Regions from separate parts of the Priestia sp. RMT2NF4 genome, predicted to be linked through region 3. Evidence: predicted binding sites of a transcription regulator. Region 3 holds the regulator's gene; each other region holds the start of a gene.
The links. The regulator Rex, encoded in region 3, represses fermentation and respiration genes when NADH is low (regulators of the CRP and FNR family bind a similar motif). The targets are predictions, from matches to a motif close to TTGTGAAATATTTCACAA.
Positions count from the first base shown of each region.

Region 1: the regulator Rex is predicted to act here: its motif matches at 1,134-1,151, upstream of ACMX9J_RS23730 (L-lactate dehydrogenase).
Region 2: the regulator Rex is predicted to act here: its motif matches at 1,410-1,427, upstream of ACMX9J_RS19740 (anion permease).
Region 4: the regulator Rex is predicted to act here: its motif matches at 1,734-1,751, upstream of ACMX9J_RS04005 (DUF1641 domain-containing protein).

Region 1 covers NZ_JBLQZO010000008.1:46,747-49,951, reverse strand. The annotation lists gene ACMX9J_RS23735 (cation diffusion facilitator family transporter) at 1-843, opposite strand, end outside; gene ACMX9J_RS23730 (L-lactate dehydrogenase) at 1,176-2,132, shown strand; gene ACMX9J_RS23725 (lactate permease LctP family transporter) at 2,195-3,205, shown strand, end outside.
Region 2 covers NZ_JBLQZO010000005.1:51,025-54,229, reverse strand. The annotation lists gene ACMX9J_RS19740 (anion permease) at 1-1,280, opposite strand, end outside; gene ACMX9J_RS19735 (class I SAM-dependent rRNA methyltransferase) at 1,562-2,761, opposite strand; gene ACMX9J_RS19730 (PepSY domain-containing protein) at 2,955-3,205, opposite strand, start outside.
Region 3 covers NZ_JBLQZO010000018.1:11,708-14,912, forward strand. The annotation lists gene tatC (twin-arginine translocase subunit TatC) at 1-632, opposite strand, end outside; gene tatA (twin-arginine translocase TatA/TatE family subunit) at 648-833, opposite strand; gene ACMX9J_RS27255 (redox-sensing transcriptional repressor Rex) at 887-1,525, opposite strand; gene ACMX9J_RS27260 (ABC-F family ATP-binding cassette domain-containing protein) at 1,986-3,205, shown strand, end outside.
Region 4 covers NZ_JBLQZO010000001.1:789,057-792,261, forward strand. The annotation lists gene ACMX9J_RS03995 (ammonium transporter) at 1-987, opposite strand, end outside; gene ACMX9J_RS04000 (hypothetical protein) at 984-1,400, opposite strand; gene ACMX9J_RS04005 (DUF1641 domain-containing protein) at 1,830-2,282, shown strand; gene ACMX9J_RS04010 (NAD(P)/FAD-dependent oxidoreductase) at 2,316-3,205, shown strand, end outside.

The sequences.
Region 1 (3,205 bases), on a different contig from region 3:
ATGAACAAGCGTATCTTTAATCTGATGCTCATCGTTCATCATATGTTCAATTTGATCAGCAATTTCATGGCTTTTAATAACATTTAAATGGGGATCTACTTTAACAGTTACATCAATCACGACTTGATTACCAAGCTTGCGCGCTTTCACATCTTCTACTTCTTTTACACCTTCTACAAGCCCAATGCTTTCTTTGTAGTGCCCTAACTTTTCTTCATCAAATCCGTCCGTTAAGGAGTGAGCCGCTTCTTTAAAAATCTCGATGGCTGTTTTACAAATAATAATTCCCACAGCAAAAGCAGCTACCACGTCCAGCCAGGGCAGGCCGAATTGTGAGCCGAAAATTCCCACAACAGCCCCTATACTCACAAGTGCATCAGACAAATTATCTTTAGCAACCGCATATAAAGACTGGCTATCAAGTTTTTTAGCAAGCTTAATATTATACCGGTAGACACCACCCATAACAGCAGCCGCTCCAAGACCTACCCAAGCAGCCAGTAAATTAGGCGCTTCAGATTTGTCCATAAATAATGACTGACCCGCGTCGACCAATACTTCTAGTCCGATGACCATCATGATAAAAGAAGCAATAAGTGAAGAGATATGTTCCGCTCTGGAATGTCCATAGGGATGATCATTATCGCGAGGTTTTTTAGAGATTTTTAAGCCGACTAAGACGGCAATTGATGCAATAATATCTGTAACATTATTAAGACCGTCGGCTTTTAAAGCAGAGGAAGCGGTGACACCCGCAATAATAAGTTTACATGCTGATAAAAAGATATATGATAAGATACTAACCCAAGCGCCTTTTTGGGCTTGCTCATAGTAGTTCTCCATCCCTTCCACTCCTTTATTCAAAATAAGCAAACTTAGTGTAACAAATGGATTTCGTGTGGGTCTATAGAAACATTATTGGCTGTTAACATACAAATAGAGAATGTTAAACTCTTTAGCTTTCTGCAAAACAAGTTGCCTTTACTCAACACTTTAAACGTTTAAGATCTTTCTAAATGTGGCACTTCATGTAGAAGAACCCTTTTTTAAATCGCCCTGTAAAATTGTTTACTATTTTTTTAAGGGTGTGATTTTTATCACAGCCGAGGGTATTTATTCTTGTTACACTAACATTGTGAAAAACATCACAAAATAAAATTCAAAGGATGATACAAATGAAAACACAATTTACACCAAAGACACGAAAAGTTGCCATTATCGGAACTGGTTTTGTTGGCTCAAGCTACGCTTTTTCAATGGTGAATCAAGGTATTGCCAATGAATTAGTGTTAATCGATATGAACAAAGAAAAAGCAGAAGGCGAAGCACGCGATATCAATCATGGAATGCCATTTGCCACACCGATGAAAATCTGGGCTGGAGATTATAAAGACTGCGCTGATGCTGATTTAGTAGTTATTACAGCGGGCGCTAATCAAGCTCCAGGGGAAACGCGCTTAGATCTAGTTGAAAAAAACGTTAAAATTTTTGAATGCATTGTAAAAGATATTATGAACAGCGGATTTGACGGCATCATTTTAGTGGCAACAAATCCAGTTGATATTCTCGCACACGTTACACAAAAAGTATCAGGATTACCAAACGAACGAGTAATTGGTTCAGGAACGATTCTTGACACAGCTCGCTTCCGCTACTTGTTAAGCGACTATTTCGAAGTAGATTCTCGCAACGTCCACGCTTATATTATGGGGGAACATGGAGATACGGAATTTCCTGTTTGGAGCCACGCGCAAATTGGCGGTGTGAAGCTCGAACATTTTATCAATACTGCTGCTATTGAAAAAGAGCCGGATATGCAGCATCTATTCGAACAAACACGCGATGCGGCTTACCATATTATTAATCGAAAAGGAGCGACTTATTACGGAATTGCGATGGGACTTGTACGCATAACCAAGGCTATTTTAGATGATGAAAATTCTATTTTAACGGTATCTGCTTTATTAGAAGGACAATACGGTATTTCTGATGTGTATATCGGCGTGCCGGCTATCATTAATAAAAACGGCGTGCGCCAAATTATTGAATTGAATTTAACTCCTCACGAACAGCAGCAGCTCGAGCACTCTGCTAGCATTCTTAAGCAAACTCGCGACAGAGCTTTTGTGTAACATCAAAAGATTTTTGCGGGGGACTCCCCCGCTCCCTTGTTTTAAATATGTAGTAGAGGTGTATGAATATGACGTGGACTCAAGTATATAATCCGTTAAATAATATTTGGCTTTCTGCACTAATTGCACTCATCCCCATCATCTTTTTCTTTATTGCTTTAACTCTTTTGAAATTAAAAGGACACATTGCTGCTGGTATTACGGTACTTCTTTCTATGATTATTGCTATTTATTTTTATGATATGCCTGCCTCAATGGTCTTAGGAGCCACAGGCTATGGGTTTTTGTATGCACTTTGGCCCATCAGCTATATTATTATCGGCGCGGTGTTCTTATACAAGCTAACTGTCAAAAGCGGACAGTTTACTACCATTAGGCAATCTATTATTTCAATAACCGATGACCCCCGCTTGCAAATGCTGCTTGTTGCTTTTTCCTTTAATGCTTTTTTAGAAGGAGCAGCAGGATTTGGAGCTCCAATTGCCATTACAGCAGCGCTTCTAGTTGGACTTGGATTCAAACCGTTAAAAGCAGCGGCGCTATGCTTAATTGCTAATACAGCTTCAGGAGCTTTTGGCGCCATGGGGATTCCTGTCATTGTCGCAGGACAAGTATCTGGCATTGATCCAAAAGAAATTGCTCATTTTCTTGGCACGCAGCTTCCGATTATTTCTTTTCTTATCCCTTTTTTACTTGTCTTTATTATGGATGGGATAAAAGGATTAAAAGACGTATGGAAAGCAACGAGCATCACAGCCATTTCCTATGCACTGACGCAGTATTTAACTGTTACATACATCGGCCCTGAACTTCCAAATATCACATCTTCTATTGTGAGTTTGCTTGCTCTTGCTTTTTATATTAAAAGAACAAGCCCGGCAGCAGCTAAAAGCTTCAGCCTGTCACCAAAACAAATTTTAAAGGCTTGGTCTCCTTTTATTCTATTAACGATACTCGTTACGGCTTGGAGCATTTCTTTTGTCAAAACGGCGCTTGAACATCTGAACCTGCTTATTAACGTCCCATTTTTACACAATCACGTAATTAAAGCAGCGCCTTTAGTAAAAGATCCT
Region 2 (3,205 bases), on a different contig from region 3:
GTTAAACAGCCAAATAAATTGCTAAAGAACGCTAAAATTAATGCTGACAGTAACGGAGGCGCACCAGCGGCCACGATGACAGATAGAAATGCTGCGTACATAGCGCTGACGTGAGCCGTGTTACTCGCAAAAAAGTAGTGAGAATAAAAATATGCAATAGCTAGTACAATCAACGCCGTCATCCAAGACATATGACTAACAGTGCCTTTCATCAGATCACTGAACCAAGGAATCATGCCTAGATCATTTAAGAAAGTTGCCATCATAACCAAAACAGCAAACCAGACTAATGTATCCCATGCTCCCTGTTCTTTTTTGATGTCCGACCAGCTTAACACTTGCGTTAAAAGCAGCGCACATAGACCAATAAAAGCAGTTGTTGTTGCATTAATATTTAAATTAGCGCCAAAAATCCACAGCACAAGAAGAAGTAAAAATACGCCAATCATGTACCATTCTTCTTTCTTTAGCGGACCCATTTCATTTAGTTTTTTTGCTGCAATTTCAGATGCTTCCGGCGTTTCTTTTAATTCTGGCGGATACAGCTTATAAATAACGAGCGGAATCACAATTAAACTGATAATTCCAGGTACGATTGCAGCCGCTGCCCATCCAACCCATGAAATAGTCTTTCCTGTAATTTGTTCCGTCATTTTAACAGCAAGAGGATTGGCCGCCATTGCCGTTACGAACATAGCCGATGTAATCATATCTCCTTGAAACGATACTTTTGTTAAGAAAGCACCGACTCTGCGCTCCGTACCGTCTCCAGTTCTCGATCCGTATGTTTCAGATAAAGAACGAATGATTGGAAGAATAATTCCTCCAGCTCGTGCTGTATTAGACGGCATTGCAGGTGATAAAAGTAAATCACTTACGATAAGAGAATACGATAGTCCCAACGTCTTTTTACCGAACAAACGAACAAAGATATAGGCAACCCTTGTTCCTAGACCAGTCTTAATAAAACCTCTAGAAATAAAGAATGCAATAACGATCAACCAAATCGTCGTATTTTGAAAACCGCTGAGCGATTGTTCAAGTGTTAATGTATTAGTTAATACAATAATGGTTAAAGATAAAATAGCTACACTGCCTAATGGCAATGGTTTAATGATAAGACCTACGATAGTAGCCACAAAAATAGCGAATAAGTGCCAAGCCTTCACATCAAGTCCGGACGGAGGTGTAATAAACCATAAAACAAGTCCGATTGCCAGACAAATTAATAAAGGAATAAACTTCACTTCGCCGGCAGGCTTTTTAGTTGTTTCAGCCATAATCTTTCTCCTTTCATGTTTTTAAATAATAATAGTAGTAGTATGCTCTTTCCCCTTCGTACCCAATACTTGTCCCATTTAAAATGAAATAATTGTAAAAATACGTTTCATAAGGATGATATTGTAAATTTGTGAAGTGTTGAGCATAATTCCTTTATTATTTTATCATACATATTGACAATTTTTATCTTTCACCTTCATTTTATTCCCTTCAAAATAGCTTGTAAGCGTTATTTCATCAAAATAAATAAGCTGCATGAGTTCATCATGCAGCCTTGCATTTAACGATTTACCTTTTGAATAAACACGACTTTGAGATAATCACCTGACTTAAATTCTTTTATTGTTTTAAAATCAGCTGGAAGAGAGAACTGCTCCATCATTTTGTAACGTTCCCCTTTTTCGTTAAAAGCTTTTTCAATAAACGAATGAAATTTTTTCATATCAAAATTACTTGCATTCGTCGAAGCTACAATGACACCATTTGGCTTTGTAAGAGCAATGGCTTCTTTTAATAAATCTTTGTAGTCTTTTGCCGCGCTGAACGTATGCTTTTTCGATTTAGCAAAGCTCGGCGGATCTAGCACCACAAGATCGAACGTCATATTCTTCTTAACCGCATATTTAAAATACTTAAAAACATCTTCCACAATAATGTCCTGTGCTTCGTGATCAATTCCATTTACACTAAATTGCTCAATTGTTTTTGCCAGGCTGCGATTGGCCAAGTCGACACTTGTTGTTTTCGCAGCTCCTCCAAGAGCGGCCGCCACTGAAAATGCGCCTGTATACGAAAACATGTTTAGAACGGTCTTTCCTTTTGCATATTTATCTCGAATCGTTTTACGGACGTCTCGCTGATCTAAAAAGACCCCAACCATCGCTCCGTCATTTAAATAAACGGCAAAACGAATACCATTTTCTCTTACAATTAAAGGGAATTCACCTTTATTTCCTGTGACAAAATCATCTTCTTCAATATACTGCCCTTTTACGTTGAAACGTTTTTTCTGGTACAGCCCTTTAAAGTTAGGCGCAGATTTTAAAGCTTCAATAACGTATTCTTTAAATTGATAAATTCCTTCACTATACCAACTCGTGACGTAATATCCGTCATAATAATCAATGATTAAGCCGCCAATTCCGTCACCTTCACTATTAAATACACGAAAAGCAGTTGTATCTTCAGACGCATAAAAATCGTGACGAGAGGTAATAGCTCGCTGAATTTTTCGTACAAAAAACGCCGCGTCAATTTGTTCACTTTTCTTCTTCGTCAGAATCCATCCGTAGCCTTTGTTTTGTTTTCCATAATAGCCTTTGGCTAAGAATTGATTCTTTGGAGTGACTAAGTTAATAATAACGCCTTCTTCTTGCAGTTTATGACCATCAACAAGCGCATCTTTTTCAATGAGTGGATAACCTTTATTCACTTTTTTAATAAAAGCTTCTTTGGCTATAACTTGTACTTCTTTTCTCATGTGTACACCCTATCTATTTAATTTAGTTCATTCTAGTTTTATCCATTTTACGAGAATAATCTACATTTATCTTAACATAGATAACCGGTAATGTTTCCAGTTACAAAATAGAAAAGCAGAGGATGCCTTGAAGCACCCTCTGCTTGATATGAATGAAAAATGAAATGTATGTTTTATGTTTTAAGATAAAAAATTATGAGCACTCTTGTCCAGTATATGCATCGAACTTAAGCGTCTGCTGCTTGCTTCCGCTCACTAAAGTCACCACGTATACAGTTATTGAGTTTTCTGTTATAAGCTCAATATGCTCTACTTTTCCTTCTTGATGTTTTAAAGCAAGAACTTTTACAGCGGTCTCCGTTAACGGCTGAAGCTTATCATGTTTTACATGTGTGATTTCACCCGAAACCGCATCGATTGTAACGGTGTATTCCGTATTATCTT
Region 3 (3,205 bases):
GAGAGCAATTCCGGTGGTGTAATAAGTGCGGCAATAACTAGCAGTACGAAATAGGCATATTTTCGAATTTGAGATAAAAACATAGGCGTTATAATTCCTAAACGCGTCAAAAACATAACGACGACAGGAAGCTGAAACAACAAGCCAAAAGGCAGTGTGAGCTGCATTAAAAAAGAAAAGTATTCATTAATGCCAATCACTTGGTTTACATTCAGCTCATCAGAAACGCGCGTCATAAAATCAACGACAAATGGAAACAACACAAAATAAGAAAAAGAGACACCGCCGATAAAGAGAAAAATGGAAACAGGAATATATCCAAGCGTTACCTTACGCTCTTTTTCATATAAACCAGGACTAATAAATGCCCAAAGTTGATACAGTGCAACAGGAGCTGCAAGTACACAGCCGATAATAACAGCAAATTGCATATAAATCTTAACTGGATCTGTTAACCGAAATGCATTCATCGTTAAATTCTTTGCCTCATCAGCATGCTGTAAATAGACAATAACCTTATCCGCTATAAAAAAGCCGCCAATTGTGGCAATCACAAAGAAAAATAAAACAATTAAAATGCGTTTTCGCAGCTCTCCTATATGATCATATATTGACATTTCTTGTTCGGTCATACTATGATCACCCTTTTACTCTTTGTCATCTACTTGACGCTGTTTATCTTTTTCACGATCTTCTGATGCACCGCTAGCGGCATGCTTAAACTCTCTAAGCGTTTGGCCCACTGATCTTCCTAGCTCCGGTAACCGTTTCGGCCCAAAAATAAGCAGTGCTACAATCGCAATAATAATCCAACTGCCTGCTCCAATCCCCATATTCCCACTCTCCTTATTAATTTAGACTTAAGGAAATCGTAACACAGTCCGCCTTATTCAACAGGATAATTTTTCAAAAAGTAGACGAGCGACTGTAATTCTACAGCAAGATCAATATGATGGAGTCGAATCTCATCCGGTACGTTTAAGCGTGCAGGAGTAAAGTTTAAAATTCCTTTAATTCCGCAACTCACTAAACGATCAGTAATTTGCTGAGCAACAGTGGCAGGAACGGTTAAAATCGCTACTGAGATGTCATCACTCATATAATCTTCCAATTGGTCAAGATGATAGACCGGCACGTCGCCTACTTTCGTACCTACTTTATCTTCTATCACATCAAAAGCGCACTCAATTTTGGTGTTATTATTTTTAATAAAATTATAATTTAAAAAGGCCGTTCCTAGATTCCCTACGCCAATCAGTGCTACTTTCGTTACTTCATCTTGGTCTAACGTTTTACGGAAAAATGTAAGTAAATAATTCACATTGTAGCCGTATCCCTTTTTTCCTAATGCACCAAAGTAAGAAAAGTCCCGACGAATAGTAGCAGAATCCACTTTCACTGCCTCACTTAACTCCGCTGACGACACACGCTGTTTACCAGAAGCATGCAAATTTTTCAAAAAACGATAATAAAGCGGCAATCGCTTAGCCGTTGCTTGTGGTATTTTTAATTGTTCAGTGTTCACGTTGTACCCCCTCAGTTCATGTATGTCATTACTAACATTTTCAAGTAATATTGCATTACCTTTCACAAAGCATCAACCGCTTTGAGGTAGCGCTTCCAATTCTCTCTCTTTTCTCTTGTTTTATATATACTCCGCTTCACACCTCGACGGCTTTTGTCTATTCAGCACTCCTTAAAGTCGGTATGTAGAACGAAGCAATTAGCCCTTCAAAGGATCGGTTTGTTAGTCATGACGGATTTTTTTTACATCCATCATAGATAAGTTCAGAGATGCACTTATCTCTTATTTTAACATAGTATCCTGTATAAAATGTGCAGGTAAAATCATTTTATTTCATGAATCAAAACATTCGCTTCATCATTTGTCCTTGTCCCTCTACAAATTACAAACGCTTGTAGGAAGAACTTGTAGTTAAAAATATGTTAAAATACACTATGGATATACTACTAGAGGTGAAAAAATGATTATTCTACAATTGAACGGTATTACAAAATACTATGGGGCAGAACCCATTTTATCGAATATAAAGTTAGAAGTACAATCAAAAGACCGCATTGCCCTAGTGGGACGAAACGGTGCTGGTAAATCAACTTTATTAAAAATTATTGCTGAGCAGCTTTCCTATGACAGCGGAGAAATTATTAAACCTAAGGGTGTTTCCATTGATTATATGGGACAAGATACAGTTCTTGAGTCAACACTCTCCATATGGGAAGAAATGATGACTGTCTTTGCTCCATTAAAGAAGATGGAAAAAGAATTACGTACGCTTGAAACGAAGATGGGTGATCCAGACATTTTTAATGATTCAGTTCAATACGAAAAACTAACCAAAGAGTATGATCAGCTTCAAGTAACGTTTAAAGATTTAGGCGGCTATCAATATGAAGCGGATACACGATCTATTCTTCACGGTTTCCGTTTTTCAAACTTTGACTACAGCACCCCTATTTCCTCCTTAAGCGGTGGACAAAAAACGCGCCTGGCTCTTGCAAAACTGCTTTTAACAAAGCCTGATTTGCTTATTCTGGATGAGCCTACCAACCACTTAGATATTGAAACTTTAGCATGGCTGGAACAGTTTCTGCAAGGGTATGAAGGAGCTATTTTAATCGTTTCACATGATCGTTACTTCCTTGATAAAGTCGTAAATCAAGTGTATGAAGTCGTACAAAAAACAACGGTGAAGTACACGGGCAACTACTCTAAATACCTTGTACAAAAAGCAGAGCGATATGAAAAAGAGTTGCGTCAGTACGAAAAGCAGCAAGATGAAGTCGCAAAGCTGAATGATTTTATTCAGCGAAACATCGCCCGCGCATCGACTACAAAACGTGCGCAAAGCAGACGTAAACAGCTCGATCGAATGGAGTTAATAAATCGACCTAACGAAGGCGAAAAATCAGCTAGTTTTTCGTTTGAAATTGAACGTCAAAGCGGAAATGAAGTCTTAAATCTGGAAGATGTGTCTATCGGATATGATGAAAACAACTATGTCGTCCAAGAGGCAAACCTTCGCATTAAAAAAGGGGAAAGCCTTGCGTTGGTTGGTCCTAATGGCGTGGGGAAATCAACTTTATTAAAAGGCATTGTGGATAAACTCAGCTTCAAGACTGGAACCATTTCCTTTGGCTCAAATGTAATGGTTGGTTATTACGACCAAGAGCAAGCCAATTTAAC
Region 4 (3,205 bases), on a different contig from region 3:
CCATATTCCCGAAGCAGCGTGTACAGGAAAAGCTCCTACAGGATCGTCGATTTGACGTGCTTCGAGCCAGTTTGTAGCTGCCATCATTAATAAGCCGGATACAGCTCCAATAAAAATAGCAGATGGCGTATTTACAAAAGCGCACCCGGCCGTGATGCCGACAAGTCCGGCAAGCGATCCATTTATCACAGAAGGTGCATCTGAACGGTTGTAGCGAAATAAAGTATAAAATAAAGTAGCTGCTCCGCCTGCTGCTGCTGATAACATTGTGACAATAGCAATGTGACCAATTCTAACGTCAGTGGCACTTAGCGTACTTCCTGCATTAAACCCGAACCATCCAAACCATAATAAAAAAGCACCCACTGATGCAAGCGGCAAATTGCTTGGAAGAGAAACAGAACTAATTCCATTTTTCGTGAACTTCCCTTTTCTCGGTCCAATCATTATTGCAGCTGCTAAAGCTGAAAAACCGCCAAGAGCATGGATAACTGCCGAACCGGCAAAATCAAGCATCCCTAACTTACTAATCCATCCGCCTCCCCAAATCCAGTGGCCGGCTATAGGATAAATAAATGTAGTCATTAAAATCGCATATAAAAGATATGCGCGGAAATTAATTCGTTCTGCCACCGCTCCAGAAACGATAGAAATGACCGCAATCACAAACGCACATTGAAACAGCCAAAATGTTTCAAGCCCAATTGGAATGTCAAGGTGCGATAAATTACCTGAGAGCGCAAAACCGCTTTTACCGACGATTCCGCCTAAATCATCTCCGTACATTAATCCAAACCCAATTAAATAGAAACAAAGCGTTCCTATTGTAATATCAGCGAATACTTTCATAATAATATTGACGCTATTTTTATAGCGGACAAAACCTGCCTCTAGCAAGGCAAAGCCGCCTTCCATTAGCAAAATCATCGCGGCTGTTAATACAACCCACGTTGTATTTATCCCTAAACTTAGTTCATTAACACTCATATCCCAACGCCTCCACTGCTTTTTAATCGTTTTATTTCTTGTACAATAGCAGGCGAAAGCGTAATTTCACTTGTTTCTTCATTTTCCGCTTTTATTAATTCAAGAACTTCATGAAGTTCTCGCATTTGTGCTTTAAGGTGATCAATTTTTTTAAAGCGTTCCTTTACGTATACCATATACTCGACCGCTTGATGCTGACTTAAAGGACGCCCGGTAAAAAATTTGCGAAACGGTGATAGTGATTGATACCAAGCTTCTTCAGCACGTTTCTTCTCTTCGTATTTACTAATTTTCGTTTTTATATCTTCTATTTCTTGTGCTTTAGCTTCTTTTAACTTCATTATAAATTCAATTAATTTTAATTGAGGCAATGTAATGACCACATTATGATAAAGTTCATCCACTATAACCATGTTATATCTCCTTACATAAGATGTTATATTCTGATTATATGTAGAACACTATAGTAAGTCAATGTAATTTTTTGAAAACTCTTTAAATAGTAAATGCGCCCTATCTTTTTAATACTTATAGAATATTAAGTTCGTATGTGTTGAAATATGACGTTATTTGTTTTATCGTAGGAAGAGGAATCATGTTAGTTCCCTATTTTAATTTTATTTACCTAGGCAATTATTCGCTTTATTTTTTATAAACTTTTATTAAACAAAGGGTTACGAGGTTCTTCACTTATTTTTTCAACGAAATGAGTTGATTTTATCTCGTATTAAAATTAAAATAGAATTATGTGCAAGATTTCACAACTTCACAATGTAGTTTGAAAGTCTAGCAGATAACTAGGAACTACATATGCAACAGTATCCAGCAAAGGAGGACTTTTCATGTCTCAATCAACTATTCAAAAATCAGCTGCAGAGGAAAATGCTGCTGTACAAACAGAAGCGGCGGTTAACAAAGGTCAAGCGGATGTGTTAGATCAATTGTTAAAGCCTGAAGTACAAGAAGCTCTTACTGTTCTTGTAGATAATTTACCAAAATTATCTGAAATGGTAACGGTGCTTACAAAAACTTACGACGTTGCGCAATCATTATTAACTGACGACGTATTAAAAGAAGATCTACTTGGTGGAGTAAAAGAATTTATCGAGCCAGTAGAAGGAACAGTAAAAGGTCTTGCAGCTACTGCAATCGAAGCAAACGATCGTGCAGAAGCAAATGCTTCTAATTCAATCGGTTTATTCGGTTTATTACGCATGCTTAAAGATCCACAAGCTCAAAAACTATTCCGCTTTGCACAAGCGTATTTAGACATTACAAACGAAAAACAAAAATAATTTTCATTAAAAAGTGTGGACGGAGGATCGACTATGTCAAAACATATTTTAATTTTAGGCGGCGGTTACGGTGGTTTATTAACTGCAATGACAGCTCGCCAACACCTAAGTGCGGATGAAGCAAAAATTACAGTAGTGAACCGTTTTGCTACTCACCAAATCATTACAGAATTACACCGTCTAGCTGTAGGCGGCGTTTCTGAACAAGCGGTAGCTTTACCACTTGATAAATTACTTAAAAACTACAACGTTGATTTAAAAATTGCAACGGTAAAAGAAATTTCACCAGATCAACGTGAAGTATCTCTTGAAGATGGTACAAAATTAAGCTACGACTACCTTGTTACAGCTTTAGGTAGTGAAACTGCTTACTTCGGTATCCCTGGTTTAGAAGAGCACAGCTTCGTTCTTAAATCAGTAAATGATGCAAACCGTTTACGTGCACACGTAGAAGCTTGTATCGCTGAATACAGCAAAACAAAAAATAAAGCTGACGGTACAATCGTAGTTGGCGGTGGCGGATTAACAGGTATCGAACTTGTTGGTGAATACGCTGACTTAATGCCAAGCCTATGTCTAAAACACGGTGTGGATCCAAAAGAAATTTCTCTATACTGTGTAGAAGCAGCTCCTACAGTTCTTCCAGGCTTCCCTGCTGAATTAGTAGAGCGCGCTCAATCAAGCTTAACAAAACGTGGCGTTACATTCGTTACTGGTACACCTGTAACAAAAATGGATGCTACAACTGTTGAACTTAAAGACGGCAGCAAAATTGAAACAAAAACAATGGTATGGACTGGCGGAGTTCAAGGTAACTCTGTAGTTGCTAACTCAGGTATCGAAGTAAACCGCGGTCGTGCACTTGTAAATGAATTCTTACAATCTACATCTCATAAAGATGTATTCCTTGCTGGTGACTCAGC